DNA from 2 places in the Nonomuraea sp. CA-143628 genome. Region 1 is predicted to be linked to the other one. Evidence: riboswitches for the same ligand, from Rfam matches in the RefSeq annotation. Region 1 holds a riboswitch; the other holds the start of a gene.
The links. Region 1 has a riboswitch for S-adenosylmethionine ahead of ACQP2T_RS01835 (aminotransferase class V-fold PLP-dependent enzyme). Riboswitches for the same ligand answer to the same signal wherever they lie in the genome.
Positions count from the first base shown of each region.

Region 2: another riboswitch for S-adenosylmethionine. It lies ahead of thrC (threonine synthase); the one in region 1 lies ahead of ACQP2T_RS01835 (aminotransferase class V-fold PLP-dependent enzyme).

Region 1 covers NZ_CP192072.1:366,261-381,278, forward strand. The annotation lists gene tilS (tRNA lysidine(34) synthetase TilS) at 1-227, shown strand, start outside; gene hpt (hypoxanthine phosphoribosyltransferase) at 238-789, shown strand; gene ftsH (ATP-dependent zinc metalloprotease FtsH) at 1,016-3,013, shown strand; gene folE (GTP cyclohydrolase I FolE) at 3,010-3,588, shown strand; gene folP (dihydropteroate synthase) at 3,741-4,547, shown strand; gene ACQP2T_RS01795 (nuclear transport factor 2 family protein) at 4,544-4,987, shown strand; gene folB (dihydroneopterin aldolase) at 4,977-5,342, shown strand; gene folK (2-amino-4-hydroxy-6-hydroxymethyldihydropteridine diphosphokinase) at 5,380-5,883, shown strand; gene ACQP2T_RS01810 (DUF3180 domain-containing protein) at 5,880-6,335, shown strand; gene ACQP2T_RS01815 (hypothetical protein) at 6,349-6,549, opposite strand; gene ACQP2T_RS01820 (acyltransferase family protein) at 6,572-7,678, opposite strand; gene ACQP2T_RS01825 (NADH-quinone oxidoreductase subunit D) at 7,675-8,820, opposite strand; gene ACQP2T_RS01830 (DoxX family protein) at 8,941-9,525, shown strand; gene ACQP2T_RS01835 (aminotransferase class V-fold PLP-dependent enzyme) at 9,528-10,814, opposite strand; SAM riboswitch class IV at 10,857-10,972, opposite strand; gene ACQP2T_RS01840 (TerC family protein) at 11,075-11,800, shown strand; gene ACQP2T_RS01845 (cytochrome P450) at 11,810-13,000, shown strand; gene ACQP2T_RS01850 (SAM-dependent methyltransferase) at 13,314-14,282, opposite strand; gene ACQP2T_RS01855 (Rossmann-like and DUF2520 domain-containing protein) at 14,528-15,018, shown strand, end outside.
Region 2 covers NZ_CP192072.1:1,020,141-1,035,158, forward strand. The annotation lists gene ACQP2T_RS04880 (hypothetical protein) at 1-687, opposite strand, end outside; gene ACQP2T_RS04885 (SAM hydrolase/SAM-dependent halogenase family protein) at 892-1,698, opposite strand; gene ACQP2T_RS04890 (DUF3263 domain-containing protein) at 1,816-2,118, shown strand; gene otsB (trehalose-phosphatase) at 2,173-3,015, shown strand; gene ACQP2T_RS04900 (hypothetical protein) at 3,167-3,739, shown strand; gene ACQP2T_RS04905 (MFS transporter) at 3,744-4,907, opposite strand; gene ACQP2T_RS04910 (alpha,alpha-trehalose-phosphate synthase (UDP-forming)) at 4,909-6,333, opposite strand; gene ACQP2T_RS04915 (RNA polymerase sigma factor) at 6,365-6,919, shown strand; SAM riboswitch class I at 7,011-7,151, shown strand; gene thrC (threonine synthase) at 7,165-8,397, shown strand; gene ACQP2T_RS04925 (MoaD/ThiS family protein) at 8,421-8,696, shown strand; gene ACQP2T_RS04930 (cold-shock protein) at 8,936-9,136, shown strand; gene groL (chaperonin GroEL) at 9,446-11,074, shown strand; gene ACQP2T_RS04940 (GNAT family N-acetyltransferase) at 11,171-11,584, opposite strand; gene ACQP2T_RS04945 (YbhB/YbcL family Raf kinase inhibitor-like protein) at 11,605-12,135, opposite strand; gene ACQP2T_RS04950 (HelD family protein) at 12,262-14,262, opposite strand; gene ACQP2T_RS04955 (hypothetical protein) at 14,417-14,710, shown strand; gene ACQP2T_RS04960 (DNA repair helicase XPB) at 14,921-15,018, opposite strand, start outside.

The DNA.
Region 1 (15,018 bases):
CCGTACCCGAGCTGGAACGCCTCCCAGGCGCCGTCAGGCGGCGGGTCCTGCGGCGGGCGGCCATCGCGGCGGGAACACCGTCCGGAGCCCTCTCCGCGACCCACGTACGTGCCGTCGACCGGCTCATCACGGCCTGGCGCGGGCAGAAGGCCGTGGATCTACCCGGGGGTCTGGCCGCTGTGCGGCGGTATGACACCCTGATACTCGCCATCAGTCCCATCCCGTAAGGAACCACAGGTGGACGCTGCCGATATGGGCAAGGACCTCGAGAAAGTCCTGATTCCCCAGGACGAGCTCCAGGCCAAGGTGAAAGAGCTTGCCGGGCGGATCGACGCCGACTACGCGGGCACGGAGCTCCTGCTCGTGGGCGTGTTGAAGGGCGCGGTCATGGTGATGGCCGACCTGGCCAGGGCGTTGCACGTGCCCGTCCAGATGGACTGGATGGCCGTGTCGTCCTATGGCGCGGGCACGAAGTCGTCCGGTGTCGTGCGGGTGCTGAAGGACCTCGACACCGACATCATGGGCCGCCACGTGCTGATCGTCGAGGACATCATCGACTCGGGGCTGACCCTTCACTGGCTGCTGGAAAACCTCAAGTCGCGCAACCCGGCCTCGCTGGAGATCTGCGCCGCTCTGCGCAAGCCCGACGCGGTAAAGGTGCCGATCGACGTGAAGTACGTCGGCTTCGACATCCCCAACGAGTTCGTCATCGGTTATGGCCTCGACTACGCGGAGCGTTACCGCAATCTCCCCTTCATCGGCACCTTGGCTCCCCATGTTTACAAGTAGGCGCCGGGAACACCGCGCCACCTGACGTACGTTGGTAGGGCAAGACCGGTGTAGCGGGCGGTCCCTCCGCGCGCTTCCCCGGTGTACCTTCTGAACTCCGGGAGGGTGACCAAGCGTCCCCTTCGGGTAGTCAGAAGTCGCGGCGTCGGATGCCGCGGCCCTGGGAATTCCCGGGGTTCCAGGCCATGGTCAGGAAGGGACGGGCCCGCAAGGGGTTCCGCATCGGATGGATCTCAAGCGATTTACACGTGGGCCACTGCTGTGGATCCTGGGCATCGTCGTGCTGCTCCTGCTCGTCACCCAGCTCTGGAGCGGCGGCGGCAACTTCAAGCAGGCCGACACGTCCACAGTCCTCCAGCAGATTCGCACCGGCAATGTAAGCAACGCCAAGATTGTCGACAAGGATCAGCGCATCGAGCTGACGCTGATCAAGCCGATCACGGTCAGGCCGGGTGACACGGCGACCAACATGATCCAGTCTGACTGGGTCGCCGGCTACGGGCCGAAGCTGACCGAAGAGCTGCAGGCGCAGGTTCAGGCGGGCACGACCAAGAGCTTCACCACCGAGGTGCCCCAGGAGAACTTCCTGGTCAGCATCCTGGTGAGCTTCCTGCCGATCGTCTTCATCGTCCTCATCTTCCTGTTCATCATGAACCAGATGCAGGGCGGCGGCTCGCGGGTCATGAGCTTCGGCAAGTCCAAGGCGAAGCTGATCACCAAGGACACCCCCAAGACCACTTTCGCCGACGTCGCGGGCGCCGACGAGGCCATCGAGGAGCTCCAGGAGATCAAGGAGTTCCTGCAGGCCCCGGCCAAGTTCCAGGCGATCGGGGCGAAGATCCCCAAGGGCGTGCTGCTGTACGGCCCGCCCGGCACCGGCAAGACGCTGCTCGCCCGCGCGGTCGCGGGTGAGGCCGGCGTGCCGTTCTACTCGATCTCCGGCTCCGACTTCGTCGAGATGTTCGTCGGCGTCGGCGCCTCGCGGGTCCGCGACCTGTTCGAGCAGGCCAAGGCCAACGCGCCGGCGATCATCTTCATCGACGAGATCGACGCCGTCGGCCGGCACCGCGGCGCGGGCCTGGGCGGCGGTCACGACGAGCGCGAGCAGACGCTCAACCAGCTGCTCGTCGAGATGGACGGCTTCGACGTCAAGGGCGGCGTGATCCTCATCGCCGCGACCAACCGGCCCGACATCCTCGACCCGGCGCTGCTGCGTCCGGGCCGATTCGACCGCCAGGTCACCGTCGACCGTCCCGACCTGGAGGGCCGCAAGGGCATCCTCAGGGTCCACGGTCGCGGCAAGCCGTTCGAGCCGGCGGTCGACCTCGACGTCATCGCGCGTCGCACGCCCGGGTTCACCGGTGCCGACCTGGCCAACGTGATCAACGAGGCGGCGCTGCTCACCGCGCGCGCCGACAAGAAGCTGATCTCGATGGACATCCTCGAGGAGTCGATCGACCGCGTCATGGCAGGACCCGAGCGCAAGTCGCGGGTCATGTCCGACAAGGAAAAGAAGATGATCGCCTACCACGAGGGCGGTCACGCGCTGGTGGCGCACGCGCTGCCCAACTCCGACCCGGTCCACAAGATCACGATCCTGTCCCGTGGCCGCGCCCTGGGTTACACCATGACGCTGCCGATGGAGGACAAGTTCCTGGCCACCAGGTCCGAGATGATGGACCAGCTCGCGATGCTGATCGGCGGTCGCGCGGCGGAGGAGCTCGTCTTCCACGAGCCCACCACCGGCGCCTCCAACGACATCGAGAAGGCCACGGCGGTCGCCCGCCGCATGGTGACCGAATACGGCATGAGCGAGCAGCTCGGCGCCCGTAAGTTCGGCTCCGGCCAGGCCGAGGTCTTCCTGGGCCGCGAGATGGGCCACGAGCGCGACTACTCCGAGAAGATCGCTTCGACGATCGACGAGGAAGTCCGCCGGATGATCGAGACGGCGCACGACCAGGCGTGGGACATCCTGGTCGAATACCGCGACGTGCTCGACAACCTGGTGCTGCAGCTCATGGAGAAGGAGACGCTCTCCCGCGACCAGGTGCTGGAGGTCTTCGCCTCGGTCGTGGTCAAGGAGCACCGCCCGTCCTACGCGGGCTACGGCAAGCGGCTCCCCTCGGACCGCCCGCCGATCCTGACCCCGAAGGAGCAGTCGGCCAACGGCTCGCTCGCCGCGGCCAGTCACCAGGACGCGCTGCCCTCTGGAGACAGTGCGTGAGTTCGCAAGACGTAGACCTGGGCCGGATCGAGAAGGCCGTCCGCGAGATCCTTTACGCCATCGGCGAGGATCCCGACCGTGACGGCCTGCTCGACACGCCCTCTCGGGTGGCCCGGGCCTACGCCGAGCAGTTCTCCGGCCTCGGACAGACGCCGGAGAGCGTGCTCAACAAGGTTTTCGACGTCGACCACGACGAGATGGTGCTCGTCAGGGACATCGAGGTCTACTCCACCTGCGAGCACCACCTGGTGCCCTTCCACGGGGTGGCCCACGTGGGCTACATCCCCAACGAGCGCGGCCAGGTGACCGGGCTGTCCAAGCTGGCCCGCCTGGTGGATGTCTTCGCCCGCCGCCCCCAGGTGCAGGAGCGGATGACCTCGCAGATCGCCGACGCGCTGATGCGCGTGCTGGAGCCGCGCGGGGTGATCGTGGTGGTGGAGTGTGAGCACCTCTGCATGACCATGCGCGGTGTCCGCAAGCCGGGCGCGAAGACGGTGACCTCGGCGGTGCGCGGAGATTTCCGTACGAGCGACAAGACCCGCGCCGAGGCGATGGCGCTGATCCTGCACCGATAAGCGTGCTGACTTTGCACCGATAAGCACCAGTCGGCGAGCCTGTGGCACTGATCGGATTGTTATTTGCGTGTGGGCACCCTCCACAGACCCCATCAACCATGACCGCCTAGGCTTGGGGCATGGTTGTCGGAGCAGAGGCGCGGTGCCTCGTCATGGGCGTGGTCAACGTCACGCCGGACTCGTTCTCCGACGGGGGCCTGTGGTTCGACGAGGCGGCCGCTGTCCGGCACGGGCTGGAGCTGGTCTGTGAGGGGGCCGACATCGTCGACGTGGGCGGCGAGTCCACCCGCCCCGGCGCCGCCAGAGTGCCGCTCGACGAGGAGCTGGCCCGCGTCGTGCCGGTGATCAGGGCGCTCAGCGCCGAGGGAGTGGCGGTCAGCGTCGACACCATGCGCGCCGAGGTCGCCAAGGCGGCGGTGGAGGCGGGGGCGAGGCTGGTCAACGACGTGAGCGGCGGGCTGGCCGATCCCGAGATGCCGCGCGTGGTGGCCGACACCGGCGTCGACTACGTGGTGATGCACTGGCGCGGCCACAGCCATGACATGGACCGCCGGGCCGTCTACGACGACGTCGTGACCGAGGTGCGCGAGGAGCTCGCCAAGCGGGTCGACCTGGTGCTGGCCGAGGGCGTGTCCGAGGAGCAGATCGTGCTCGACCCCGGGCTGGGCTTCGCCAAGAACCCCGCGCACAACTGGGAGCTGCTCGCCGGGATGGGGGAGCTGGCCGAGCTCGGCTATCCGCTGCTGATCGGGGCCTCGCGCAAGCGGTTCCTGGGGCGGCTGCTCGCCGACGCCGACGGCACGCCGCGCCCGTTCAGCGGCAGTGATTCCGCCACGGTGGCCGTGACGGCGCTGGCCGCGCACGCCGGTGCCTGGTGCGTACGAGTGCACGAAGTAGGTCCCAATGCCGATGCCGTGCGCGTGGCCGCCGCATGGAAGAGACCCGGAGCCAACACATGAGTGTCGACACCGCCGCGATCGAGACGGTCAACCAGGACTTCTATCTCGCGATCGAGGACGCCAACCTCGACAAGATGACCGAGATCTGGGCCGAGGACTCCGCCGACGAGCAGGTCAGCTGCGTACATCCGGGCTGGACCCTGCTCTCGGGGCGGTCCGAGGTGCTGCGCTCCTGGGCGCTCATCATGGCCAACACCACCTACATCCAGTTCGTGCTGACCGACGTCAACACCACTGTGCTGGGCGACGTGGCCGTGCTCACCTGCGTCGAGAACATCCTCACCGCCGGCGAGGAGGGCGAGTCCAGCTTCGCCGCCGGCAAGGTGGTGGCCAGTAACGTCTACGTGCGCACGGCGCAGGGCTGGCGGCTGTGGATGCATCACGGTTCGCCGGTGCTCCAGGGTGACGACGACGAGGAGGAAGGCGAGCTTGAGGTCTGATCGCATCACGCTGAAGGGCCTGCGGGCCAGGGGCCGGCACGGCGTGCTGGCGGCCGAGCGTGAGCTGGGTCAGGAGTTCGTGGTCGACGCGACGCTGTTCCTCGACACCGCCCCCGCCGCCGCCTCCGACGACCTCGGCAAGACGGTCCACTATGGTGAGCTCGCCCAGGCGCTGGTCGCCGTGGTGGAAGGCGAGCCGGTCGAGCTGATCGAGACGCTCGCGCAGCGCCTGGCCGACGTGTGCCTGGCCGCCGGCCTGGTGGAGTCGGTCGAGGTGAGTGTGCACAAGCCCGCGGCACCGATCCCGCTGCCGTTCGACGACGTGGTCGTCACCATTCAACGGAGTCGCGAATGAAACGTGGTGAGCTGTAGGTGAGCGAGAGGAGTAGCACGTGAACGTCGTACTGTCTCTCGGTAGCAATCTCGGACGGCGCTTCCAGACCTTGCAGGACGCCATCGACACCCTTTTCGACGCACCGGGGCTGGAGTTCGTCGCGAGCTCGCCCGTCTATGAGACCGACCCGGTCGGCGGTCCCGCCGGGCAGCGCCCCTACCTCAACGCGATCGTCATCGCCGAGACCTCGCTCCAGCCGCAGGCGCTGCTGGAGCGGGCGCAGGGCGTCGAGAACGCCTTCGGGCGGGAGCGCAACGAACGCTGGGGTCCGCGCACGCTCGACATCGACCTGATCGTCGTGGGTGACACGGTCTCCGACGACCCCGACCTGACGCTGCCGCACCCGCTCGCGCACGAGCGGGCCTTCGTCCTCGTCCCGTGGGCGGACGTGGACCCCGGCGGCGTGCTGCCCGGCCAGGGTCAGGTCGCCGACCTGCTCACGGACCTCGACCAGAGCGGCGTACGGCTGCGCGCTGACCTCAAGCTGCAGAGTCCGGATTGAGGCCCACTCGCCCCGGCCTGCTGGTCGGCATCATCGTCGTCGTGGCGCTGGTCGCCTGGATGGTGGTCAGGGAGTTCTACGCCGACCTGCCCATCGTGCCGTGGACCGCCATCCCCACCGTCCTGCTGCTGGCCCTCGGAGAGGCCTACAGCGGGTGGGTGACGAAGGCCCGGATCGACCGCAAACCTGACACCAAGCCGGTCGAGCCGCTGGCGGTGGCCCGGCTGGCGGCCTTGGGCAAGGCGTCGGCCTATGTGGGTGCGGTGTTCGCGGGCGTCTTCGGTGGGTTCGTCCTGCACACGGTTCAGCTGTTCACCAGGGAGACGCCGCGGTTCGAGTTCTTCGTCGCGGTGGGCTCGCTGCTGGCGTTCGTGGTGCTGATCGCCGCCGCCCTCTTCCTGGAGCACGCCTGCCGCATCCCGAAGGACCCGGAGGATCAGAGGCCCAGGTAGATGGCGCCGCGAATCACCAGGCGTTCGCTTCCTCGGACAGGTCCTCGTCGGCCAGGCGTACGGCGTCGGCGCGGGCCCGCGTGAGCCAGACCTCCCGTTCGAGCAGGCGGAGCGCGCGCCGGATCACGTCACTCGCCTGCTCGCCCTCCCGCATGGCGGCCTGGATGATGCGCTCATCCTCCGGAGTAGCCAGGAACCCGATGCCGGCCGTCATGGGCCCAAGCTAGCGGCCATGGTCAACTCTTGTCAGGCACTTGTTCGGCAGGGGCTCGTTTGCGGCCGAAGAGGTAGATGACCGGGAGGGTGCAGATCAGCGGGCCCAGGATGGCGAGCGGGCGTTCCAGCCACCATCTGAGGTCCGGTGGCACCTCGCCGCCGAGCGTGCCGAAGAACCACCACAGCAGACCCAGCGCGATCGCCATCCCCGTGGTGTGGAAGAGGAACAGCGGCAGGGCGTAGCGGTTGATGGTGCCGTTGACCCGGCGCCACCCGGGCTTCTCCAGGACACGCTCCATCGACGGCCGCAACACCTCCACCAGGCCGATCTGGAACAGCAGCAGCGCCACGATGACGAAGGTGGGCGGCGCCATGTTCGACCACTTGTCGCCCGGCACCCCGACCATCGAGCCCGGATAGATGCCCGAGTAGACCAGGCCGAACAGGGCGAACAGCCCGGTCCACAGGACCCCCACGTCATAGCGCCTGGGCAGGATGACGATCCGGTCGTAGAAGAAGCCGGCCTGGTGGGCCAGCCCCCAAACGATGATCATGTTCAGCCAGCCGACCCACTCGACGCCGTATCGGAAGCGGACCACGTCGATCACCAGGGCGGCGCCGCCCAGCCAGATGAGCGCCAGCACGTCGTAGTGGCGGTGCAGCCACAACGCCACGGGCAGCAGCGCGATCAGCACCAGATAGACGCCGAGGAACCAGAGCGGGCTGAGCACCAGCAGCACCACCCGCCACATCCACTCGACGTGGAACATCCAGGTCACGACCGCGCCGATGGTGATCCACACGCCCGACAGCACGAGCGCGGGCGCGGCCAGCGCGCGGATGCGCCGCCAGACGAACCGGCCGATGCCGATGCCGCGGGCCTGGGCGCGGCTCCACGACAGCAGGTGTACGTGGCCGCCGACGTAGAAGAAGAGCGGCAGCACCTGAAGCAGCCAGGTGAGTATCCACAACCCCGAGGTGAAGCCGAGCGGGCTGGTCGGTTCGGGCCCTTCGGGCTTCCACTGCAGGATGGTGAACGCCCAGTGCCACACCACCACCACGATCAGACTGAGAGCGCGCAGCCAGTCGACATATTTGTCCCGCTGCGGAGTCGCGACGTCGGTCACTTGTCGATGTCACCCACGACGAAGAACATCGAGCCGAGGATCGCCACCATGTCGGCCACCAGATGCCCGGGCAGCATCTCCCGGAGCACCTGGATGTTGCTGTAGGACGCGGAGCGCAGCTTCAGCCGCCATGGAGTCTTGTCCCCCTTGGACACGAGGTAGTAGCCGTTGATGCCGAGCGGGTTCTCGGTCCAGGCGTACGTGTGGCCTTCCGGCACCTTGAGCACCTTGGGCAGCCGCTGGTTGATGGGGCCCGGCGGCAGCGAGCGCAGCCGGTCGACGCACGCGTCGGCGAGGTCCAGCGAGACTCTGAGCTGGTCGAGCAGGATCTCGAAGCGGGCGTGGCAGTCGCCCGCGCCGCGCGTGACCACCTTCACCGGCAGCTCGGGATAGGCCAGGTACGGCTGGTCGCGCCGCAGGTCGAGGTCGACGCCGGAGGCGCGGGCGATGGGGCCGCTCACGCCGTACTGCAGGATCTGCTCGCGGGTCAGGACGCCGACGCCCTTGGTACGGGCCAGGAAGATCTCGTTGTCGAGGATGAGATTCTCGATGTCGGGCACCCGGCGCCGGGTCTCGGCGACGGTCTCGGAAACCCGGTCCAGCCAGCCGTACGGCAGGTCCTCCTTCAGCCCGCCGACCCGGTTGAACATGTAGTGCATCCGGCCGCCGGAGATCTCCTCCATCACGGCCTGGATGCGTTCGCGCTCGTTGAAGGCGTAGAAGATGGGCGTGATCGCGCCCAGCTCCAGCGGGTACGAGCCGAGGAACATCAGGTGGCTCAGCACCCGGTTGAGCTCGGCCAGCAGCGTGCGCGCCCACACGGCCCGTACCGGCACCTCCATGCCCAGCATGCGCTCTGCGGCCAGCACGACGCCCAGCTCGTTGGCGAACCCGGCCAGCCAGTCGTGCCTGTTGGCCAGCATGATGATCTGCCGGTAGTCGCGGACCTCGAACAGCTTCTCCGCGCCCCGGTGCATATAGCCGATGATCGGCTCGGCCGTGGCGATGCGCTCACCGTCGAGGGTGAGCCGCAGCCTGAGCACCCCGTGCGTCGACGGGTGCTGCGGGCCGATATTGAGGATCATGTCCTCGGTGGCCAGCTCTTTCGCCCCGACGCCGATCCCGACCACGCGTTCCGTCATATGGCAATGCTGCCACCGGCAGTCGTGGTGATCCAGCACAGGAAGAGGTCAAGGAACCCTATATCGGTGCATTCCGCCCACTGGACAGGGGAGGAACATCGGGAACGGGGGGAGAAAACCGTGCAAAGAATTCTTTTCGATCTTGCCGCCCTGATCTCGCGGGTGGTGATCGGTGTGATCTTCGTGACCCACGGATGGCAGAAGATGCAGATCGGGGTACCGGTCACGGCCGCCGCCTTCAACCAGATGGGGATTCCGCTGCCGTGGCTCTCGGCCGGGTTCGCCATCCTCGTCGAGACCGTCGGCGGGATCCTGCTCATCATCGGCCTGCTGGTCCGGCTGGCGGCCCTCGGGCTGGTGGTCAACATGCTGGGCGCGATCATCTTCGTCCACGGCGCCCGCGGTGTCCTGATCCAGAACGGCGGCTGGGAGCTCGCCGGCGCGCTGGCCGTGGCCTGCCTGCTGCTCGTGGCGGTGGGCGGTGGCCGGCTCGGCATCGACGGCATCCTGCACAACAGCTACCGGCGGCGCGCCGAGCGTCGCGCGGCCGAGCAGGATCTCGCCGGCCACGCGCCGGCCACCTCCATCAGGCCGGAGGCCCCATCGGAGGCGGACACCGCCCCCAGGCCGGTGCAACCGACGGCCCGGGACGATGACATGAGGAACGTGGACGAGCCGTCACACGGACGTTCACCGAGCGCCTGACCTCAGCGGGCGGCGAGGTCGCGGAGGGCGTCGACGAGGCGGTCCACGTGCTCCTCCGTGGTGCCGATGCCGATCGAGGCGCGGACCGCGGAGGCCGTGTCGTCCTCGCAGCCGCCATCGGCGGTACCGAGCAGGTGCCGGACGAACGGGTGCGCGCAGAACTTGCCGTCACGCACGCCGATCCCGTACTCGCCCGACAGCACCTCGGCCACCTCGCGCGCCGAGTGTCCGTCCACGACGAACGAGACGATGCCCACGCGCGGCTGGTCCGCCCCCCACAGCGACAGCTCGCGCACGCCCTCGATCGCGGCCAGCCCGGACCGGAGCCGGGCGATCAGCCGCTCCTCCTCGCGCACCAGCGCGGTCCAGCCGGTCGCGCTGAGCGCGTCGCAGGCGGCGGCCACGGCGATGGCGCCCAGGACGTTCGGGGTGCCCGCCTCGTGACGCGGCTCGGCGTCCTCGTGCCACTCGATGTCCTCGTCGACGGAGCGTACGGCGCCGCCGCCCTTGAGGTACGGCTCGCCGGAGGAGAGCCAGTCACGGCGGCCGACCAGCACCCCGGCCCCGAAGGGCGCGTAGAGCTTGTGCCCGGAGAAGGCGACGTAGTCGAGGTCGAGCGCGGTCAGGTTGAGCCGCCGGTGCGGCACCAGCTGGGCGGCGTCCACCAGGATGCGGGCTCCGTGGCGGTGCGCGATGTGCGCCAGGGCGGCGATGGGCCAGAGCTCGCCGGTGACGTTCGAGGCGGCGGTGACCACGAGCAGCTTGGGGCCGTCGATCCCGGCCAGGGCCTCGTCGGCGGCGCGGACGGCCGCGCCGGGGAAGGCGGGCGGCGCCAGGCGTACGGACCGCGTCCAGGGCAGCAGGGAGGCGTGGTGCTCGGTGTCGAAGACGACCGCGGTCGTGCCCTCGGGCAGGCAGCGGGCCAGCAGGTTCGTCGCGTCAGTGGTGTTGCGGGTGAAGATCACGGCGTCGTCGGGGCGGGCGCCGACGAAGGCCCTGACCGTGTGGCGGGCCTGCTCGTAGCGGGCGGTGGTGAGCTGGGAGGCGTAACCCGCGCCGCGGTGCACGCTGGAATAGGCCGGGAGCGCGGCGGTGACGGCGGCGCTGACCGGCTCCAGACAAGGGGCGCTCGCCGCGTAGTCGAGGTTGGCGTACGTCACCAGCTTGCCGCCCTTGACCGGCACTTCCAGATCGGCGCCCAGCACGGCGGGGATCGGACGGGCGCGCTCGACGGCCGGCGCGTCGGTGGCCTGGGCGGGCAGGGAGCTGAAGATCGTCAACGTGGACACGGCGAACCTCCTGGGGCCATCGGACCCCCGGAACACCCAGCGAGCCCGCGCTTGCCCACCACACCTCGTGGCGGACCAGGTCTTCACCCGGGGCACCCCGCCGCGGACGCGAGGGTTGCCGGCCAGCAAGCCGGGGCTGTGCGCTGGCACTCATGACCTACATCCGCACTATAACCGACACCCGGCCATGAATCGCAACCGCGAACTTATGCGGCCCCTGCCTCGTTGGTAACTGAAACCCCTGCTGTGAGGAGTACCTAATGCTGGACTGGGTGGCCGACCCTCAGATCTGGATCGGGTTTTTCACCCTGGTCGCACTAGAGATCGTTCTTGGCATCGACAACATCATCTTCATCTCCATCCTGGCCGGGAAGCTGCCGCCGGAGCAGCGCGACAAGGCCCGGGTCATGGGCCTGGGCGCGGCGCTGATCAGCCGGCTGCTCCTGCTGCTGGCGCTGTCGTGGGTGGTCCGGCTGACCACGCCGTTGTTCGAGGTCTTCGGCTACGGGATATCGGGGCGTGACCTGATCCTGCTGCTGGGCGGCCTGTTCCTGCTGGCCAAGAGCGTCACCGAGATCGGCCACAGCATGGAGCTGAAGGAGGAGGGCGGCAAGGGGCGGGCCGTCACGTCGTTCACCTCGGTGATCGTGCAGATCATGATCCTGGACGTGGTGTTCTCGCTCGACTCGGTGATCACCGCCGTGGGCATGGTGGACGAGCTCGGCGTGATGGTCGCCGCGGTGATCGTGGCGGTGCTGGTCATGCTGTTCGCGTCCGGGCCGATCAGCAGGTTCGTGGACAAGCATCCGAGCATCAAGATGCTGGCTCTGGCGTTCCTGGTGCTGATCGGGGTGGTGCTCATCGCCGAGGGGCTCGGCCAGCACATCTCCAAGGGCTACATCTACTTCGCGATGGCCTTCTCGGTGATCGTGGAGCTGCTCAACATCCGGATGCGGAGCAGGCACGCCAAGCAAACCTCCTCATAAGATGAAAAAGTGCGATTCGATCCCTGGAATCCGGATTTTGTTGCCTACCCCTACGGCGCGTACGCGGAGCTGAGGCGTGAGGCCCCCGTCAGCTACTTCGAGCCGACGGGGCAGTGGCTGATCTCCCGGCACGCGGACGTCAACGCGCTGCTCAGAGACCGTCGCCTGGGCCGCTCCTACCTTCACGTGGCCACGCACGAGGAGTTCGGCAGGCCGGAGGAGCCGGCGTTCCAGGAGCCGTTCTGGCGGGTGACCAGGGCCGGCATGCTCGACGTCGAGCCGCCGGTGCACACCAGGCTGCGCCGGTTGGTCTCCAAGGCGTTCACCCCGCGCATGGTCGAGTCGCTGCGCCCCCGGGTCAGGGCGATCGCCGAGGGGCTGGTCGGGGCGTTCGTCGAGAAAGGCGGCGGCGACCTGATCGCCGAGGTGGCCGAGCCGCTGCCGGTGACCGTCATCGCGGAGATGCTCGGCGTACCCGAGGCGGACCGGCACCTGCTGCGCCCCTGGTCGGCCGACATCTGCCGGATGTACGAGCTGAACCCGAGCGTGGAGTCGCAGCACGTGGCCGCCAAGGCGGCGGCGGAGTTCGCCGCCTACCTCGCGGACCTGGCCCGCGAGCGTGCCGTCCGGCCGGGCGACGACCTGATCAGCGCGCTCGCGGCGATCGAGGAGCTCACCGAGGACGAGCTGGTCGGCACCTGCGTGCTGCTGCTCAACGCCGGTCACGAGGCGACCGTGAACGTGACGGGCAACGGCTGGTGGTCCCTGTTCAGGAACCCCGCCGAGCTGGTACGCCTGCGCGAGGACCGGAGTCTGCTGCCCACGGCCGTTGAGGAGCTGATGCGCTGGGACACGCCGCTGCAGATGTTCGAGCGGTGGGTGCTGGAGGACATCGAGGTGCACGGGGTCGAGATCCCGCGCGGGGCCGAGGTCGCGCTGCTGTTCGGCTCGGCCAACCGCGACGAGGCGGTGTTCGATGACCCTGACCGGCTCGACGTGGGACGGCCGGACAACCCGCACATCTCCTTCGGGGCGGGGATCCACTTCTGCCTGGGCGCGCCGCTGGCCCGCATCGAGCTGATCGAGTCGTTCGGCGCCCTGCTGGAACGGGCGCCGAAGCTGGAGCTCGTCAGCGAGCCGGAATGGAAGCCGGGCTACGTCATCCGCGGCCTGAAGTCCCTCGACCTGACGACGGGTTAGCGCGGCCCCGACGGACGGTCCGCTCCCCCGGAGGGGGTCCCCTCCTAAGGACGTCAGCCACAGCGGACCGTCCGCTTCCGCTCCTCCGGAGGGGGTCCCCTCCTCACGACTGTCACGGTCTCTGTGACGGTCCGTCGTGGCTGTGGTCCCTCGGGAGGAACCCCCTTCGGGGGGAGCGGAAGTAGCCGGTCCGTCGTGGCTGGGGTCCCTGGGGAGGAACCCCCTTCGGGGGGAGCGGAAGTAGCCGGTCCGCCGTGGCTGGGGTCCCTGGGGAGGAGCTCCCTCCGGGGGTGGAAGTAGCTTCGCCGACGGGTCAGAGGCGCTCCTGGACGAGCCAGCCGAAGCCGCCGAGCCCCCTCGGGTCGATCAGCTCGCCCTCCTCCGAGGCGCAGGCCAGCGCCCGGAGGTAGGCCGTCGGATCGGCGTGCGCGAGGTCGATGGGCGGACGCGTGCCGGTGACCCCCAGAGCCCTTAGCGCATCGCGCTGTGTGGACAAGCCTGTGGATATCGCACCGGCCCGCCGCCCGGCCTCCGCGCACGCGTCGAGCGCCACGTGAGCGGTGATGTCGCAGGTGCCGTCGGGGATGGGCGCGACGACCGCACCATCTCGGTAGCCGGTGAGTGTGCCATGGCACGGACGGTTATCCACAGGGTGTGCATAATCGATGGCCACCGCGCGACCCCTCCTGAGCCGGGTCACCACGGCCGCCCACGCGGCGTCCCGAGGGCACCCGATCTCCCCGCGCGAGCCGATACGGCCCAGCGACGGCCACCACCGGTCGAGCCAGGCGCGGTCGGTGTCGGACACGGGGTCGCCCAGCCGCTCCTCACCCGTCTCGGTGTCGACCAGAACCAGCCGCGGCCCATCGGCCGTCTGCTCGGCCACGTCGAGCGGGACGTTGTCCAGCCACTCGTTGGCGATCGCCAGCCCGGTGATGACGGAGGGGATCCGGGGCCGCCAGTCGATGCTCTTGGGCAGGTCGTCGGGTCGGGGCGAGAGGTCGACGGCGGTGATGTTGAGCCTGGCGCGCAGCCCTGGGTCGGCGGCGTCGAGTACGCGGGCGACCAGGGCGCCCTCTCCCGCGCCGATGTCGACCAGGTCGATGCTGTCCGGGGCGCCGAGGTCGGCGTCGACCTGGGTGAGCAGGGCCAGAACCGCGTCGGCGAAGGCGGCCGAGGCGCTGACCGACGTACGGAAGTGGCCCGAAGGGCGCTCGCGGAGGTAGAAACCGTCCTCGCCGTACAGCGCGTGCTGCATCGCGGCGCGCCAGGTGAGCCACATGCCCTGGACTATCTCACGAAGTAGGCCCCCCGTAGATCAACGCGGGCGTCGGGTCGTCAACTCGGCGCCCGCCACCACGAGATGAACCCCTCTCCTCATCTCTTCCGACAGGGGGTGCATGTTTTGTATGCCCTTGTCCCTTTTGTGGGTAACTCAACATGCGGCAAAAGCCTGGTCACGTACGCAGTCGCGAACGGCCGTTACTCTGGGCGGCAGTGCCATCAGGGTCGACAGGGGTGGACGTCATGGACGCAGGGGATCGGCCGGCGCGGCTGGCCGTGGGCGTGCTGGGCGCGGGCAAGGTGGGTTCGGTGCTCGGTGCCGCACTGGCGCAGGCCGGACACCATGTGGTCGCCGCCAGCGGAGTCTCCGACGCCTCGCACCGGTGGGCGGCGGAGCGGCTCGGCGTGCGGCCGACCCGGCCCGAGGAGGTCGTCAAGACGGCCGGGCTGATCCTGCTCACCGTGCCTGACGACGCGCTGCCCGATCTGGTCAACGGTCTCGCGTCGACCGGCGCGGACCTGCGGGGCAAGCTGCTCGTGCACACCAGCGGCGCGTACGGGCTGTCGGTGCTGGAGCCGGCCGCCAGGGCGGGCGCGCTGCCGCTCGCGCTCCATCCGGTGATGACGTTCACCGGGAGGGACGACGACCTCAACCGCATCACCGGCATCTCGTTCGGCGTGACGGCGCCCGACACGCTCAGGCCCATCGCCGAGGCCCTGGTGATCGAGATGGG
Region 2 (15,018 bases), 650 kb from region 1:
CGGGTCCGGCAGTTGGTCGGTGTCGGTCTCTGGCGGCATGGCGGGCAGACGGCCTGTGCCGGTCTCGGCCCCTGCTTCGGGCAAGCGTCCGGTGGCCGCGTCTGGCAGTTGGCCGGTGCCGGTCACTCGCGACTCGCCGAGCGGACGGCCCGCGCCGGTGTCCGGCGTGCCGCCGAACGGACGGTCGGCGCCGGTCCCCGGTGTGCCGTCGGGCGGACCGCCGGTACCAGCCCCTGACGGCCCGTCGGGACGGCCGGTGGCGGTCGCTCGCGGCGCGCCGGGCAGACAGCCGGTGCCGGTCTCTGATGACCCGGTCGGCAGGCGGCCCGCGAGTGTCAGCGGGAGGTCGTCCGTCAGGCGGTCAAGGGGCCGGAGGGCATCAGGGCCGGTCAGTACGGCGATGCCGACCGTCGCCACGAACGTCTGCGTGCTGTCCGCGTACGTGGCGCGTAAGGCCGTGACGCACCCACGCAGCAGCCGCGCGACCCCGGGTTGGAAGGCCACCCGGCACGGCGACTCCGGGGCGACGCCGGCCAGGACATAGGTCACGCGGGCCCCGGAGGGGCTGGTGCCGGGCACGGAGCTCGGGAACACCCTGGCCACCGGCCACGCGTGCCAGCGTTCCGGCACGGGTGGCTCCGACGACGGCAGGGCCGCGGACAGCAGTGAGAGCAGCACAACAGACAAAGGGAACACGTGCACCTCGCGGGCAGGGGAGGGGTCGCCCGATGCCCGTGCATTCTGACACGCGATCGACGGTCCAATCTGACGCTTCGGTAAACAGACCGATACGCGGTGTAATTTCCTTTTGGCGGCTTTCGTCGCGCGGAGAGGGCGAGAGCCGCACATGGGCTCGGTCAGGGCGAGGGTGAGAGGCGCACATGGGCTCGGTCAGGGCGAGGGTGAGAGGCGCACATGGGCGCCCGGTGGCAGGCCGAGGCGCTGGGCCGCGTCGCCCGAGTTCACGGCTATGGCGATCAGCCCGGCCGAGTCGGCGAAGGCCACCAGCTCGCCCGGCGGCACCGCCGCGAACGTCTCCCGGTACGGCAGCGCCAACTGCCTGCGCCCCAGCCAGACCCCGAGCGTGTCACCGATCCGCACACCCAGCGCCGCCAGGTCGCCCGCCGCGATCGACAGCTGGGTGTTGCCGTAGCGGTCGACCGAGACCACCTCACCCTCGACGGACCCCTCGCGTAGCTTCGAGGTCGGCTCCGGCAGCGAGACCAGCCGCGAGAGCGGAACCTCGGGCCCCAGCTCGGCCGGTTTCAGCCCGCCGCACAGCCGCCCGGCCACCGGCGAGAACACGTCCCGCCCGTGGAAGGTCGGCGAGACCGGATGCAGGAAGTAGTCGGCGTTGCTGATCTCGTAGGCCGCCTCCGCCCCGCCGCTGGCGTGCATGGCCCACGAGAGGAGCCCGTTGTCGGGGCCGATGAACACCCGCCCGCCCGCCTCCACGGCGACCGCCCGCCTGGCTCCGCCCGCGCCGGGGTCGACCGCCCCGATGTGCACGCCCTTCGGGAGATAGGGGATGGTTTGGGAGAGTATGGCGGCGCCGCGCCGTACATCGCCCGAGGGGATCAGGTGGCACACGTCGATCACCCTGGCCTCGGGGGCGATCCCGGCTATCACTCCATGACAGGCGGCCACATAGCCATCTTCGAGTCCGTAGTCGGTGAGAAGTGTGATGACTGAGGTCACATTTGGTGACTGTACGTCTCTCAATCCGCCGTGAACACCCGCACTCCGCACATTACGATTGGCACGGGCCCGCGTTCCCACGATGTGATCGTCGCGCGCCCTTCCGAGGAGGACACCATGGACACTGCGCCGGTCAGCGGTGACAGTGCTGCCCAGGAACCGTCCAGACGACCCCTCTCCGAACGCGATCTCGAACTCCTCGCCTTCGAACGCCAATGGCGGCGTTACGCGGGTGCGAAGGAGCAGGCCATCAAGGAGACCTTCGGGTTCTCCGCCACTCGCTACTACCAGCTCCTCGGCGAGCTGATCGATCGGCCGGAGGCGCTCCAGCAGGATCCGATGCTGGTCAAGCGGCTGCGCCGGCTGCGTTCCACGCGTCAGCGCGAGCGCGCCGCCAGACGGTTTGGCATGCGTCCCTGACCTGCTGGGTAAGGCAGGCGCGTGAAGAACATCAGACAAACGGGATCACCCGGTATGGAAGCGATCCTGAAGGATCCGGCGGGAGTCGTGATCGGGCTCGACTTCGACGGCACTCTCGCGCCGATCGTGGCCGATCCCGCCTCCGCCAGGATCCATCCGGAAGCGCCGCCCGTACTCGCCGAGCTGGGCAGGTACGTCAATGCGGTGGCGATTGTGACCGGCCGGCCGGTGGCCACGGCTCTGCGGCTCGGGTCCGGCCTGGCTGACGCGCCCGGTCTGGCTGACACGCCGGGCTCAACCGACTCGCCCGGCCCGACCGACGTGCCCGGTTTGGCCGATGTGCCCGGCCTGGTGGTGCTGGGGCATTACGGATTCGAGCGCTGGGAGGACGGCCAGGTCTCGGCGCCGCCGCCCCCGCCCGGCGTGCTCGAGGCCGAGGCCGAGCTGCAACTGCTGCTCGTCTCCCTCGGTGTGAAAGGCGTGGCGATCGAGGACAAGGGCCGGGCGGTCGCCGTGCACACCCGGCGCAGCGCCGACCCCGAGGGCACGCTGGAGGCCCTGCGTGAGCCGCTGGCCGCGCTGGCGAAGAAGCACGGGCTGGTCGTCGAGCCCGGCCGGCTGGTGCTCGAACTGCGGCCGCCGGGCATGGACAAGGGCCACGCGCTCGGCCTGTTCCTGGCCGAGCGGGCGGCCAGGTCGGTCATGTTCGTCGGCGACGACCTGGGCGATCTGGCGGCCTTCGACGCGGTCAGAAACTCGGGGTTGCCAGGGGTGAACGTGTGCAGTGGCTCTGCCGAGGTGACCGCGCTGGCCGAGCGGGCCGACATCGTGGTGGACGGCCCCGACGGCGTGGTGGCCCTGCTGCGGGAGCTCGCGTCGGCTTTCAAGGGGAGCTGACGCGTCGGCTTTCAAGAGGAGTTGACGCGTCGGCTTTCAAGAGGCACCGAGGCTTTCACGAGGCACCGAACCGCGCCGACCCGCCTGCAAGTAGGCAATCCGCCTACGAATAGGCAACCCGCCTGCAAGCGCGCGCCGGTACGGTCGCGGGATGTCGAAGAGATACCTTGCCGTGGCGGGCCTGTCCGTGGCCGCCGCCCTCCTCGTCCCGGCCGCCCCTGCGTCAGCGAGCACCGCGAGCCATCCGCTCAAGCTGCGCCAAGGGCTGACGCTGTCCCTTCCGAGCTCATGGAAGGTGTACGGCAAGGGCGACTGGATCCATGTCGTCACCGGCAAGTGCGCCAAGCCCAAGGGGGAGTACTTCACACCGGAGTGCCGCGGCTTCTGGGTGCTCGGGCCCGCGGCCATCAAGGTGGGTCACGAGCTCAATCCGTACACGCCCGACCAGCCCTTCTACTCAGCGACCGACGTGGAGCCCTGCCCGCTCAACCGCAAGTGGGGCCAGACGTTCAACGGCGCGGCGGCCAAGGGGCTGCGCCAGGTCGGGCCCGGCCACAAGGCGTACTACCGCGCGTGGAAGGGCACCTGCGTCTCCGGGACGGGCAAGAAGCGGGCCACTTTCGTCCAGCGGGAGTGGTATCTGCCCAAGAGCGGCGTCCTCGTCGTCGACTCATGGAACACCCCCGGCCTGCCCGGCGTACTCAAGCACGCGACCTGGCGATAAGCGCTCAGGCGCGCGGCCTGGCGATGAGCACGCCGCCGGCGGCCAGGCCGATGAGGGCGGGGACCAGCAGGAACGCGTTCCAGGTGCCGAAGCCGTCGGCGAGCGCGCCGAGCGCGAGCGGCCCGAGCGCCATCGCGGACCCGGCCCAGATCGGCGCCGCCGCGCCGGCCCGGTCGGGCCGGTCGCCCGCGTGCGTGATCAGCGCGGCCATCGCGAGCGGGAAGTGCAGGGACGCGCCGAGCCCGCTGAGCGCGAGACCCGCGTAGGACAGGACGGGCCAGGTGCTCAACCAGAAGAGCAGCCAGCCCACCGCGGTGACCGCCAGGGCGCCCAGGAAGAGCCGCGCGGGCGGCAGGCGTAAGGCCAGGTACGCGCCGGCGAACCGGCCCGCCGCCAGCCCGGCCAGGAACGCGGTCAGCCCGGTCGCGGCGGCGGCCGCGCTCAGGCCGGTGCGCGCGGCGAACAGCTCGGCGGCCCACAGGTTGAACGAGAACTCCAGCGCCACGCAGCAGCACAGCACGCCGCCCGCCACCAAGAAGCGCCACCCGGGCGGCGCCGGTCCTTCGCCGGTGGGCGAGGCCGCCACGGTCGTGGCCGGGGGCCAGACCCGCGCCATCGTCACGACCAGCAGCGCGGTGAGCGCGGGGGTGAGGAGCAGCGCGGCCCGCCAGCCGAGCGCGGTCTGCGCGACCGCGCTGAGCAGGAAGGTCGCCGCCACGCCCGCCACGACGCCGACGGCGTTCGCCTCGCTCAGCGCGGCCGGGCCGGCCGGCCCGTGGTGCTCGCTGAGGGCGGCCATGGCGCTGTAGAGGGCGATCGAGCCGAAGCCGCCGGCCACGCCATAGCCGAGCAGCGTCAGGGGCAGCGCGGAGAACAGCACGATCAGGAGCACGCCCGCGTTCATCCCGGCCAGGCCGATCCAGGTGGTGACCCGCCTGCCATAGCGCCTGGTGAGGAGCGGGAGGGAGAGACCGGCCAGGATCGTGCCCACGGCCATCGCGGTGCCGTGCAGGCCGGCGACCGTGCCGGAGGTCCGCTGCTGGAGGCGGAGGAGCGGCAGGGCGGCGCTCAGGCCGTAGACGAACGTGGCGAACGTGCCGAGGATCAGGTAGATCAGCCAGGTCGGCCGGTCCCTGGTCAGCCGGGTGCTCTCTGAGATCGCCGACATGCTAGGCCAGCGCGTCCAGCTGGGCGGCGAACCACTTCTGCGGCGGGAGCGCGGTGGCCGCCGCCTCCAGCCGATCGCGGCGGTTCATGCGCTCCTCCTCGGGCATGACCAGGGCGTCGTGCAGCGCGACGGCCGTGCCGCTCACGTCGTAGGGGTTGACCAGGAGCGCGTGCGGGCCCAGCTCGGCAGCCGCGCCCGCCTCGCGCGAGAGCACCAGCGCGGCGCGCGGCGACAGGATCGGGCCCTCCTTGGCCACCAGGTTCATGCCGTCGCGGATCGGGTTGACCAGCAGCACGTCGGCCAGCCGGTAGGCGGCCAGCGAGCGCGGGTAGTCGTCGTTGACGTTGAGTATCAGCGGGTCCCAGTCCTCGGTGCCGAACTCGTCCTCGATCTCCTGGGCGCAGCGCTGCACCGAGGCGGTGTATTCGCGGTATTCGGGCAGGTCGTGCCGGCTGGGATAGGCGAACGCCAGATGCACCACCCGGCCGTGCCACTCCGGATGGGCGAGCAGGAACTCCCGGTAGGCCACCAGCCCGCGGACGATGTTCTTGGACAGCTCGGTGCGGTCGATGCGGACGATCAGTCGGCGGTCGCCGACCTGCTCCCTGATCGCGGCGATGTTGGACTCGACGTCGGGCTCGTGGGCCCGTGCCCACAGCGCCTCGCCGTCGACGCCGAGGCCGTGCACGCCGATGCGGGTGGTCCTGCCCTCGTGGGTGACCGTACGGCCGGCCCGGTCGACCTCCGCGCCGAGCAGGGCGCGGCAGCAGTCCATGAACGCCCCCGCCCAGCGTTCGGTGAGGAAGCCGGCGTGGTCGGCGCCCAGGATGCCTTCGAGCACCTCGCGCGCGACGTCGTCGGGCAGCAGCGAGAAGTATTCGGGCGGGGCCCACGGCGTGTGGCTGAAGTGCGCGATGCGCAGGTCGGGCCGCTCGGCGCGGAGCATCGCCGGGGTCAGCGTGAGGTGGTAGTCCTGGACCATCACGCGGGCCTCGTGCCCGGCCTCCTCGGCCAGCGCCAGCGCGAACGCGCCGTTGTAGTCGCGGTAGGACTCCCACTCGCGCTCGAACCTGGTGCCGAACAGCGGCGCGTTGGGAATGTCGTAGAGCAGGTGGTTGACGAACCACAGCGTGGAATTGGCCACGGCGTTGTAGGCGCGGTGGAAGGTGGCCGGCGGGATGTCGAGCATCCGCAGCGCGCCGGTGTCGTAGCCGGCCTGGTCGAGCCGGCCGCCGGGCGCCTGGCGTACGGCACCGCGGTCACCGTCGGACAAAGCAGCACAGACCCACAGCACGCCGTCGTCCTTCAGGACCCCGGAGAGCCCGGACACCAGGCCGCCACCGCCGCGCTTCATCGTCAGCACACCGTCGTCCGAGACGGTGAACGAGACGGGTCCTCTGTTAGAGGCGACCAGGACGCTGTTCATTAAAGCTCCCTCCGACCATAGGATCCCAGCTATGGCGCTTGATGACCTAACCGAGGAACTCGCCCGCTCCGCCGCTGCCGGAGATCATCGCGCACTGGGCGAACTCCTGAGGCGGATCGAACCCGACGTGCTGCGCCATTGCGCCCGAATCCTGCCCTATCACCAGGATGCGGAAGAAGCCTCCCAGGACACCCTGCTGGCCGTGGCGCGCAACATCGGGCGCTTCGAGGGGCGGGCCAGGTTCAGCACCTGGCTGCACATCGTGACGGCCAACTGCGCCCGTACGACCTACCGCACGCTGAAGCGCCGCTCGGCCGAGCAGACCTCCGACGAGCTCCCCATGCAGAAGCCCGACGCGCGGCGGGTCAGCGTGATCGCCGGATCGCGGCTCGACCTGCTCGACGCGATGGAGTCGCTGGAGGCCAGCAAGCCCGACCTGGCCCAGGCCCTCGTGCTGCGCGACATCGTGCAGCTCGACTACAACGAGGTCGCCGAGCAGCTCGGCATCCCGCTCGGCACCGCGAAATCCCGCATCCACCAGGCGCGCAAGTACGTTCAGGGCGTCCTGGGGGAGGACTACCGCTGAAAGTTTCACTGAGACTGTACGTCTCGCTTCGTGAGACGGTTGGTGGCTTGACGCGCCTGGCCAGGTAGAGTCAGGCCAGACAACTGAATATTGCTCATCCAGAGGGGTGGAGGGACCGGCCCTGCGAAGCCCCGGCAACCCTCCCGGATTCAGACTCGCGACCTCGCGAGGCCGACCGGGACAGGTGCCAATTCCGGTCTGCGGTCAAGGTGGCCGCAGGCGAAGATGAGGGAAGGCCTCGCTTCATGTCGCACGATTTCGGACCCGCTGTCGCTCTCTCCTGCCGCGAGTGCGGCACCCGTTACGAACTCGGTCCCAGCTTCGCCTGCCTGGAGTGTTTCGGGCCGCTCGAAGCGGCCTACTCTTTCGGTGACGTCACCCGGAAGGACATCGAGTCCGGCCCCGCCAACATCTGGCGCTACCGCTCACTGCTCCCCGTGCCCGTCGACGTCGCCACCAAGCCGAACATGAACCCCGGCTGGACCAAGCTCGTCAAGGCCGGCAATCTCGGCCGCGCGCTGGGCATCAAGTCCCTGTACGTCAAGGACGACTCGGGCAATCCCACCCACTCCTTCAAGGACCGGGTGGTGGCCATCGCCGTCGAGGCGGCGCGTAACTTCGGGTTCCACACCCTTTCCTGCTCCTCCACCGGCAACCTCGCGGGCGCGGTCACGGCCGCCGCCGCAAGGGCCGGGCTCGACGCCTGTGTGTTCATCCCCGCCGGGCTGGAGCAGGCCAAGATCGCCATGGCCCGGGTGTTCGGCGGCAAGCTGGTCGCCATCGACGGCTCCTACGACGAGGTCAACCGGTTCTGCTCCGAGCTCATCGGCGACCCGCTGGGCGACAAGTGGGGCTTCGTCAACGTCAACCTGCGGCCCTACTACGCCGAAGGCTCCAAGACGCTCGCCTACGAGATCGCCGAGCAGCTCGGCTGGCGGTTGCCCGAGCAGATCATCATCCCGGTGGCCTCCGGCTCCCAGCTCACCAAGATCGACAAGGGCTTCAAGGAGCTGATCGCGCTCGGCCTGGTCGAGGACCGGCCTTACAAGATCTTCGCCGCGCAGGCCAAGGGCTGCTCTCCCGTGTCGGCCGCTTTCAAGGCCGGCCACGACGTGGTCCAGCCGGTCAAGCCCGACACCATCGCCAAGTCGCTGGCCATCGGCAACCCCGCCGACGGCCCGTACGTGCTCGACATCGCCCGCCGCACCGGCGGGGCGGTGGAGGACGTCACGGACCCCGAGATCGTCGCCGCCATCAAGCTGCTGGCCTCCACGGAGGGCATCTTCGCCGAGACGGCCGGCGGCGTCACCGTGGGAGTGCTGAAGAAGCTCGTCGAGACCGGGCAGCTCGACCCGGAGGCCGAGACCGTGGTGCTCAACACCGGCGACGGGCTCAAGACGCTCGACGCCGTCGCCGACGACGCCCAGCCCACGGCAGTGATCCGGCCCTCGCTCGACGCGTTCCGCGCGGCTGTCTGACAACCAGGAAAGGCAAGTTAATCATGAGCGTTTCTGTGCGGATTCCCACCATTCTGCGCACCTACACCGGTGGTAACGCGGAAGTGAGTGGGGAGGGCGCGACTCTCCGTGACGTGCTGGCGAAGCTCGACTCCGACTACCCGGGGATCGGCGCGAGAATTCTGGATGAATCGGGCAAGATTCGTCGTTTTGTCAACGTTTATGTCGGCGAAGAGGATGTCCGTTTTGTCGACGGACTTGACACGGCCGCCCCCGAGGGCGTGCAGATCTCCATCATCCCGGCGGTCGCCGGAGGGTAGTCACCCGCTCACTTCAGAAGGCGCTCCCATCTGGGGCGCCTTCTGTTTTTTCCGACAATTCAACGTTGAACGACTCACTCGCCGATGAAATGCGTAATTTGTTGATTGACTCTGTTGCCAAACGCTGTGCCACAGGTATGGTCGAGGGCGATCGCCTGGTTATTTCTCCATATGTCAGGCGATTGAGGGTCTCGCGTAGGAATGGGCGGGATCTATGAGCCCAGTAAGAGGAGTCGGAAGTGGCGCAGGGCACCGTCAAGTGGTTCAACGCGGACAAGGGCTACGGCTTCATCGCGGTAGACGGTGGCAAGGATGTATTCGTCCATTACTCAGCGATCATGATGGATGGCTATCGCTCGCTCGAACAAGGCCAGCGCGTCGAGTTCGAGATCACGCAGGGGCAGAAGGGCCCCCAAGCGGAGTCCGTGCGAGCGGTCTGAACTCACGAAGCTGGTATGTACCGGCAGGTCGCACGGCAGCGCAGTCCGGGCGAAACCGCCACTCATCCTTCGTCGACTCGGCTACGGCGGGTCCGGATGGGCCCGCCGTACTGACTGACCTGGGCATGCGGGTGTCTCAGCTTGCACTCGGCAGGGTAGAGTGCTAAACAGTTCGTTGGCACTCTCTGTTCGAGAGTGCCAACACTGGATCGGGACGATGGGGTCTGCCGAACGGAGATGCAGGCCCATGCCGTCGCGGGCGTCGGCTCGGTCCATTGAAGCCACCCTGCATCTGGGAGGTCTAGCCTTATGGCAGCCAAGATGATCGCGTTTGACGAGGACGCCCGGCGCGGTCTCGAGCGCGGCATGAACCAGCTGGCCGACGCGGTCAAGGTGACCCTGGGTCCCAAGGGCCGCAACGTCGTGCTGGAGAAGAAGTGGGGCGCTCCCACGATCACCAACGATGGTGTGTCCATCGCCAAGGAGATCGAGCTCGAGGACCCGTGGGAGAAGATCGGCGCCGAGCTGGTCAAGGAAGTCGCCAAGAAGACGGACGACGTCGCGGGTGACGGCACCACGACGGCCACCGTGCTCGCCCAGGCGCTGGTGCGCGAGGGCCTGCGCAACGTCGCCGCCGGCGCCAACCCGATGTCGCTGAAGAAGGGCATCGAGTCGGCGGTCGAGCGGGTCAGCGAGGAGCTGTCCAAGCTGGCCAAGGACGTGGAGACCAAGGAGCAGATCGCCTCCACCGCCTCCATCTCCGCCGCCGACCCCGAGATCGGCTCGCTCATCGCCGAGGCGATGGACAAGGTCGGCAAGGAAGGCGTCATCACCGTCGAGGAGAGCAACACCTTCGGCCTCGAGCTTGAGCTCACCGAGGGCATGCGCTTCGACAAGGGCATGACGTCGATGTACTTCGTGACGGACTCCGAGCGCATGGAGGCCGTGCTCGAGGACCCGTACATCCTGATCGTCAACTCGAAGATCTCGGCCAACAAGGACCTGCTGCCGCTGCTCGACAAGGTCGTGCAGTCCGGCAAGCCGCTCCTGATCATCTCCGAGGACATCGAGGGCGAGGCCCTGGCCACCCTAGTGGTCAACAAGATCCGTGGCCTGTTCCGCTCCGTCGCGGTCAAGGCTCCGGGCTTCGGCGACCGCCGCAAGGCCATGCTGGGCGACATCGCCACGCTGGCCGGCGGCCAGGTGATCTCCGAGGAGATCGGCCTCAAGCTGGAGAACGCCACCCTCGACCAGCTGGGCCGCGCCCGCAAGGTCGTGGTGACCAAGGACGAGACCACCATCGTCGACGGTGCCGGTGACCCCGAGCAGATCGCCGGCCGGGTCAACGAGATCCGCGCCGAGATCGACCGGACCGACTCCGACTACGACCGTGAGAAGCTCCAGGAGCGGCTGGCCAAGCTGGCCGGCGGCGTGGCGGTCATCAAGGCCGGCGCGGCGACCGAGGTCGAGCTGAAGGAGCGCAAGCACCGCATCGAGGACGCCGTTCGCAACGCGAAGGCGGCCGTCGAGGAGGGCATCGTCCCCGGCGGTGGCGTGGCGCTGCTGCAGGCGGGCGCCAAGGCGTTCGACAAGCTCGAGCTCAATGGCGACGAGGCCACCGGTGCCGCGATCGTGAAGAAGGCGCTCGAGGAGCCGCTGAAGCAGATCGCCGTCAACGCCGGCCTTGAGGGCGGCGTCGTGGTGGAGAAGGTCCGCAACCTGACCCCGGGTGAGGGCCTCAACGCCGCTTCGGGCGACTACGTCAACATGTTCGAGGCGGGCATCATCGACCCGGCCAAGGTGACGCGCTCGGCGCTGCAGAACGCCGCTTCCATCGCGGCGCTCTTCCTCACCACCGAGGCGGTCATCGCCGAGAAGCCCGAGAAGACCCCTGCCGCCCCCGCCGGCATGCCCGGTGGCGGAGACATGGACTTCTAAGTCTCTTCACCAGAGACCAGGTCTCTTCTCACCAGACCGGCCCGGACGCACGTCGTCCGGGCCGGTCTGTTTTTGTGCGAAGAGCCGTACATGTGATCATTTAAGGGGCTTGACCCAGCGCGACCACATGGGCTGGAGCGCGTAGCCGGCGGCGGACCACGCCCCATGGGCGGAGACGTTGTCGTCCAGCACCATGGCGTCGGCGCGGAAGGCGCCGAAGGCGGCGAAACGGGACTCGGCCGCGGCCAGGAGCGTGGTGGCGATGCCCTTACGGCGGTGGGACGGGTGGACGGCGAGGCGATAGAGGTGCGCTCGCCAGCCGTCCCAGCCCGCGATGAGCGTGCCTGCCAGCTCCCCGTCGAGCTCGGCGAGGAGCAGGGCCTCCGGGTCGCGCTCGATCAGCGCCACCACCTTGTCGGGCGAGTCGCGCCGGTCGGTGCCCTCAGCGGCCAGGAGCCAGAAGTCGAGCACGGCGGGCACGTCATCGAGCCCGCCGTGTCGTACCTTCACCCCCGAGGCTGCTTCCATCATCAGACGCCGAAGTGGGCGACGATGTGGCCGCGCGCGAGCGTGTTGGCGGTGATGTTGAAGCCGACCACCGCAGGGCTGGCGTCACTGTCGACGCCCAGCTCGGCCACGCCCAGCGCGTGCACCGTGAAGATGTAGCGGTGCGGGTCGCCGGGAGGGGGAGCGGCGCCGCCGTAGTCCTTGCTGTTGTAGTCGTTGCGCGCGTGCGTGGCCCCCGCGGGCAGGCCCTTGAACTCAGGAGCGGTGCCGGCGCCCGTGGGCAGCTCGGAGACGGAGGCCGGGAGGTCGAAGAGCACCCAGTGCCAGAACCCGCTGCCCGTGGGGGCGTCGGGGTCGTAGCAGGTCACGGCGTAGCTCTGCGTCTCGGCCGGGGCGCCGGACCACTGGAGGTGGGGTGACAGGTTCTGGCCGGTCATGCCCCACTTGTCGAAGACGTGCAGGTCCCCCAGCCTCTCCCCGTCCGCGATGTCGTTGCTCTGGACCGTGAGCGAGGGGACCGACGGCAGGTATTCGTGTGGCAGCGGTGCGGGCACGGCGTCCTCCTTGGTAGAGATCCTCCACTACTCCAGCCATCCTAGGAGTGCGTCGGTCTCGCGAGGCGACGTGCCCGCCCGCGCGTCAGACGGCCTGTCGGCCGGTCACCGCGCCCGGTCGCGCGGTTATACGGCCAGCTGGGCAGGCAGGGCCTTTCCGTGCAGGACGGTGAGCGAGGTGACCGCACGGGTGAGCACCACGTACAGCCTGGCGAGGCCGCGGGGCTCGGCCGCCACGATGTCGGCCGGCTCGACGACGATCACGTGGTCGTACTCCAGGCCCTTGGCCAGTGTCGCCGGGACGATCAGCAGCCGGTGCTCTTCGGTCGTGTCGGGGTCGAGCACGGCGTGGGCCAGCCCTTCGAGCTGCCCAGACACCTCCGCCACCAGGGCGTCGGGCACGATCACGCCGATCGAGCCCTCCCGGGCCATGGCCTCGCGCGCGGCCTCGGCGACCGCGCCGCCGGGGCGTACGCTCAGCGAGCCCACGCCGGGGCGCAGCGACCGCGGCGGGGCCAGCGCCGGGGCGATCGACGGCAGCAGGCGGGCGGCGTAGTCGAGCACCTCGCGCGGCACACGGAAGCCCAGCGTCAGCTCGGTGACTTCGCCCTCGTCCTGGCCCAGGTGCTTGAGCACGGTCTCCCACGAGCTGGTGGACCACGGCGTGGTGCCCTGGGCGAGGTCGCCGAGTACGGTCGCCGAGCCGTTGCGGCAGCGCCGGCCGAGCGCGCGCAGCTGCATCTCCGACAGGTCCTGCGCCTCGTCGACGACCAGGTGGCCGAGCGAGGGCGTGCGTTCGATCAGGTCGCCGAGCTCGTCGAGCAGCGCGGCGTCGGCCGCCGACCACTTCGCGGACTTCCAGCCTCGGTACGGTTTCTGCCATAGCAACATTTGCTGCTTGTCAGGCGACAAATCGGTTTTGGCGGCTTTTGCAAGGAATTCGGGGTCCGAGAGGAGCTTGAAGAGGACCTGCTGCGGCACCAGTTTGGGCCAGACCGCGTCGACGAGCTGCTTGACCGGCTTGGACCTGGCCACGGCGTCCTGCACCCGGTCGTCGGGCGACTCGCCGCGCTGCTCCATGCGTACCAGCACCATGTGCGCGAGCCGCTGCGCCAGCGCCGCCCGGCCGGGCCCGTAGCGGGTGGTGCCGCGCAGCGAGGCGACGATCTCACGTACCTCGTAGTCGGCCACCCGGAAGCGGTAGGCGCCCTTGCTGTAGACGACGCCCTCCTCCGGCTTCACGATGTGCAGCCACAGCGCCCGCTCCAGCACGGCGGCCATGCGGGCGTCGCCCTTCAGCGCCGAGACCATCGGATCCTCCGGCGTGGCGTGCTCGCCGAGCAGGCCCGCCACCGTGGTCTGGTCGACCTTGACCTCGCCGAGCGCGGGGAGCACGGAGGAGATGTAGGACAGGAAGGCGCGGTTGGGGCCGACGATCATGACGCCCGACCTGGCCAGCCGCTCGCGGTGGGTGAACAGCAGGTACGCGGCCCGGTGCAGGCCGACGGCGGTCTTCCCGGTGCCTGGCGCACCCTGTACACAGACGGTCTGGGTGAGCGTGGCGCGGACGATCTCGTCCTGGTCCGGCTGGATGGTGGCGACGATGTCGCGCATCGGGCCGGTGCGCGGGCGCTCGATCTCCTCGGTCAGGATCTTCGACGGCCCGATGTCGCCGCCCTCGCCGAGCGGCTCGTCCTCGAACGCGGTCAGCAGGCCGCCGTGATAGCCGAACCGGCGCCGCCGCGCGACGCTCATCGGGTCGGCGGGGCTGGCCTGGTAGAACGCCCGGGACACCGGTGCGCGCCAGTCGATCACCAGCGGACGGCTGCTGCCGTCGTGCACGTGGCGGCGGCCGACGTAGATCGTGGGGGGCAGGTCGTCGTCCGCCGAGCGGTCGAGGCGGCCGAAGAACAGCGGGGTGTCGGGGTGGTCGGCCAGCGCCGCCACCCGCTTGTCGAGCAGCGACTGCAGGATCTGCTGGGACACCCAGTCGCCGGCCGCGTCGGCCGACAGCGACTGGGCGTGCAGCCGCATGGCCTGGAGCGCGGCTCTCGACTCGGCCAGATGGGCCTGCTCGGCCGCGAGCACGTCGGCGGGTATGTCGGGGGCCAGCTGGTGTGCGGGCATGCGAAAGTGCCTCCCTGGTCGAAGTAACGGAGGTGGTATAGGCAGCGAATCGACCAGCTTAGTGGTGTGTCCGGCAGGCTTCCAAAGCATTTAGCCGGGGTAGAGAGGGACCGTGGCCCGCGTACGGTTTGTTTTCTCCCCGATCATCCCGACAGTGGCGAGTTTCCTGCTGGCGGCGCTGTGGGCGTTGTCGGTGTTCGCGGGGTGGGGGCTGGAGGCGTTCTGCGCGGGGGGTGAGTCCGCGGCGGGCTGTTCGCAGCGGCTCGGCTCGGTCTCGACGCTGTCAGGGTTGTTCGCCGTGGCCGCGGCCTGCTGTACGGCCGGTGCCTGGCTGGTGCCTTCCGCAAGGAACGACCCACGCGTGTTCAGCCGGTTCATGGGCGTGAGTGTGGCCGCCTGGATCGCCGCCGAAGGAGTGCTCTTCCTGGGCGGCCTGCTCGCCAGATAACGACAACCTGCCAATAACCGAGAATTCGGGCATATCAGGTGCATTTGCCGGATCATGGGGGTATGTCGCTGGCTGATTGAGGCGCGCAGCGGCGTAGCACGCTGGTGAGGGGGGTGGTTCGATTGTCGACAGCCCGCGGAGTCTCGTGGACGTGACGACGTCGATGCCTGGCCGCTCGGAGGGTGAGCGGCCGGGCCTCGCCTCTTGGTGCTACACCCCGCCGTGCACGTCGTCGGCGTCGATGATCTGGTACGCGTAACCCTGCTCGGCCAGGAACCGCTGGCGGTGCGCCGCGAACTCCTGATCGA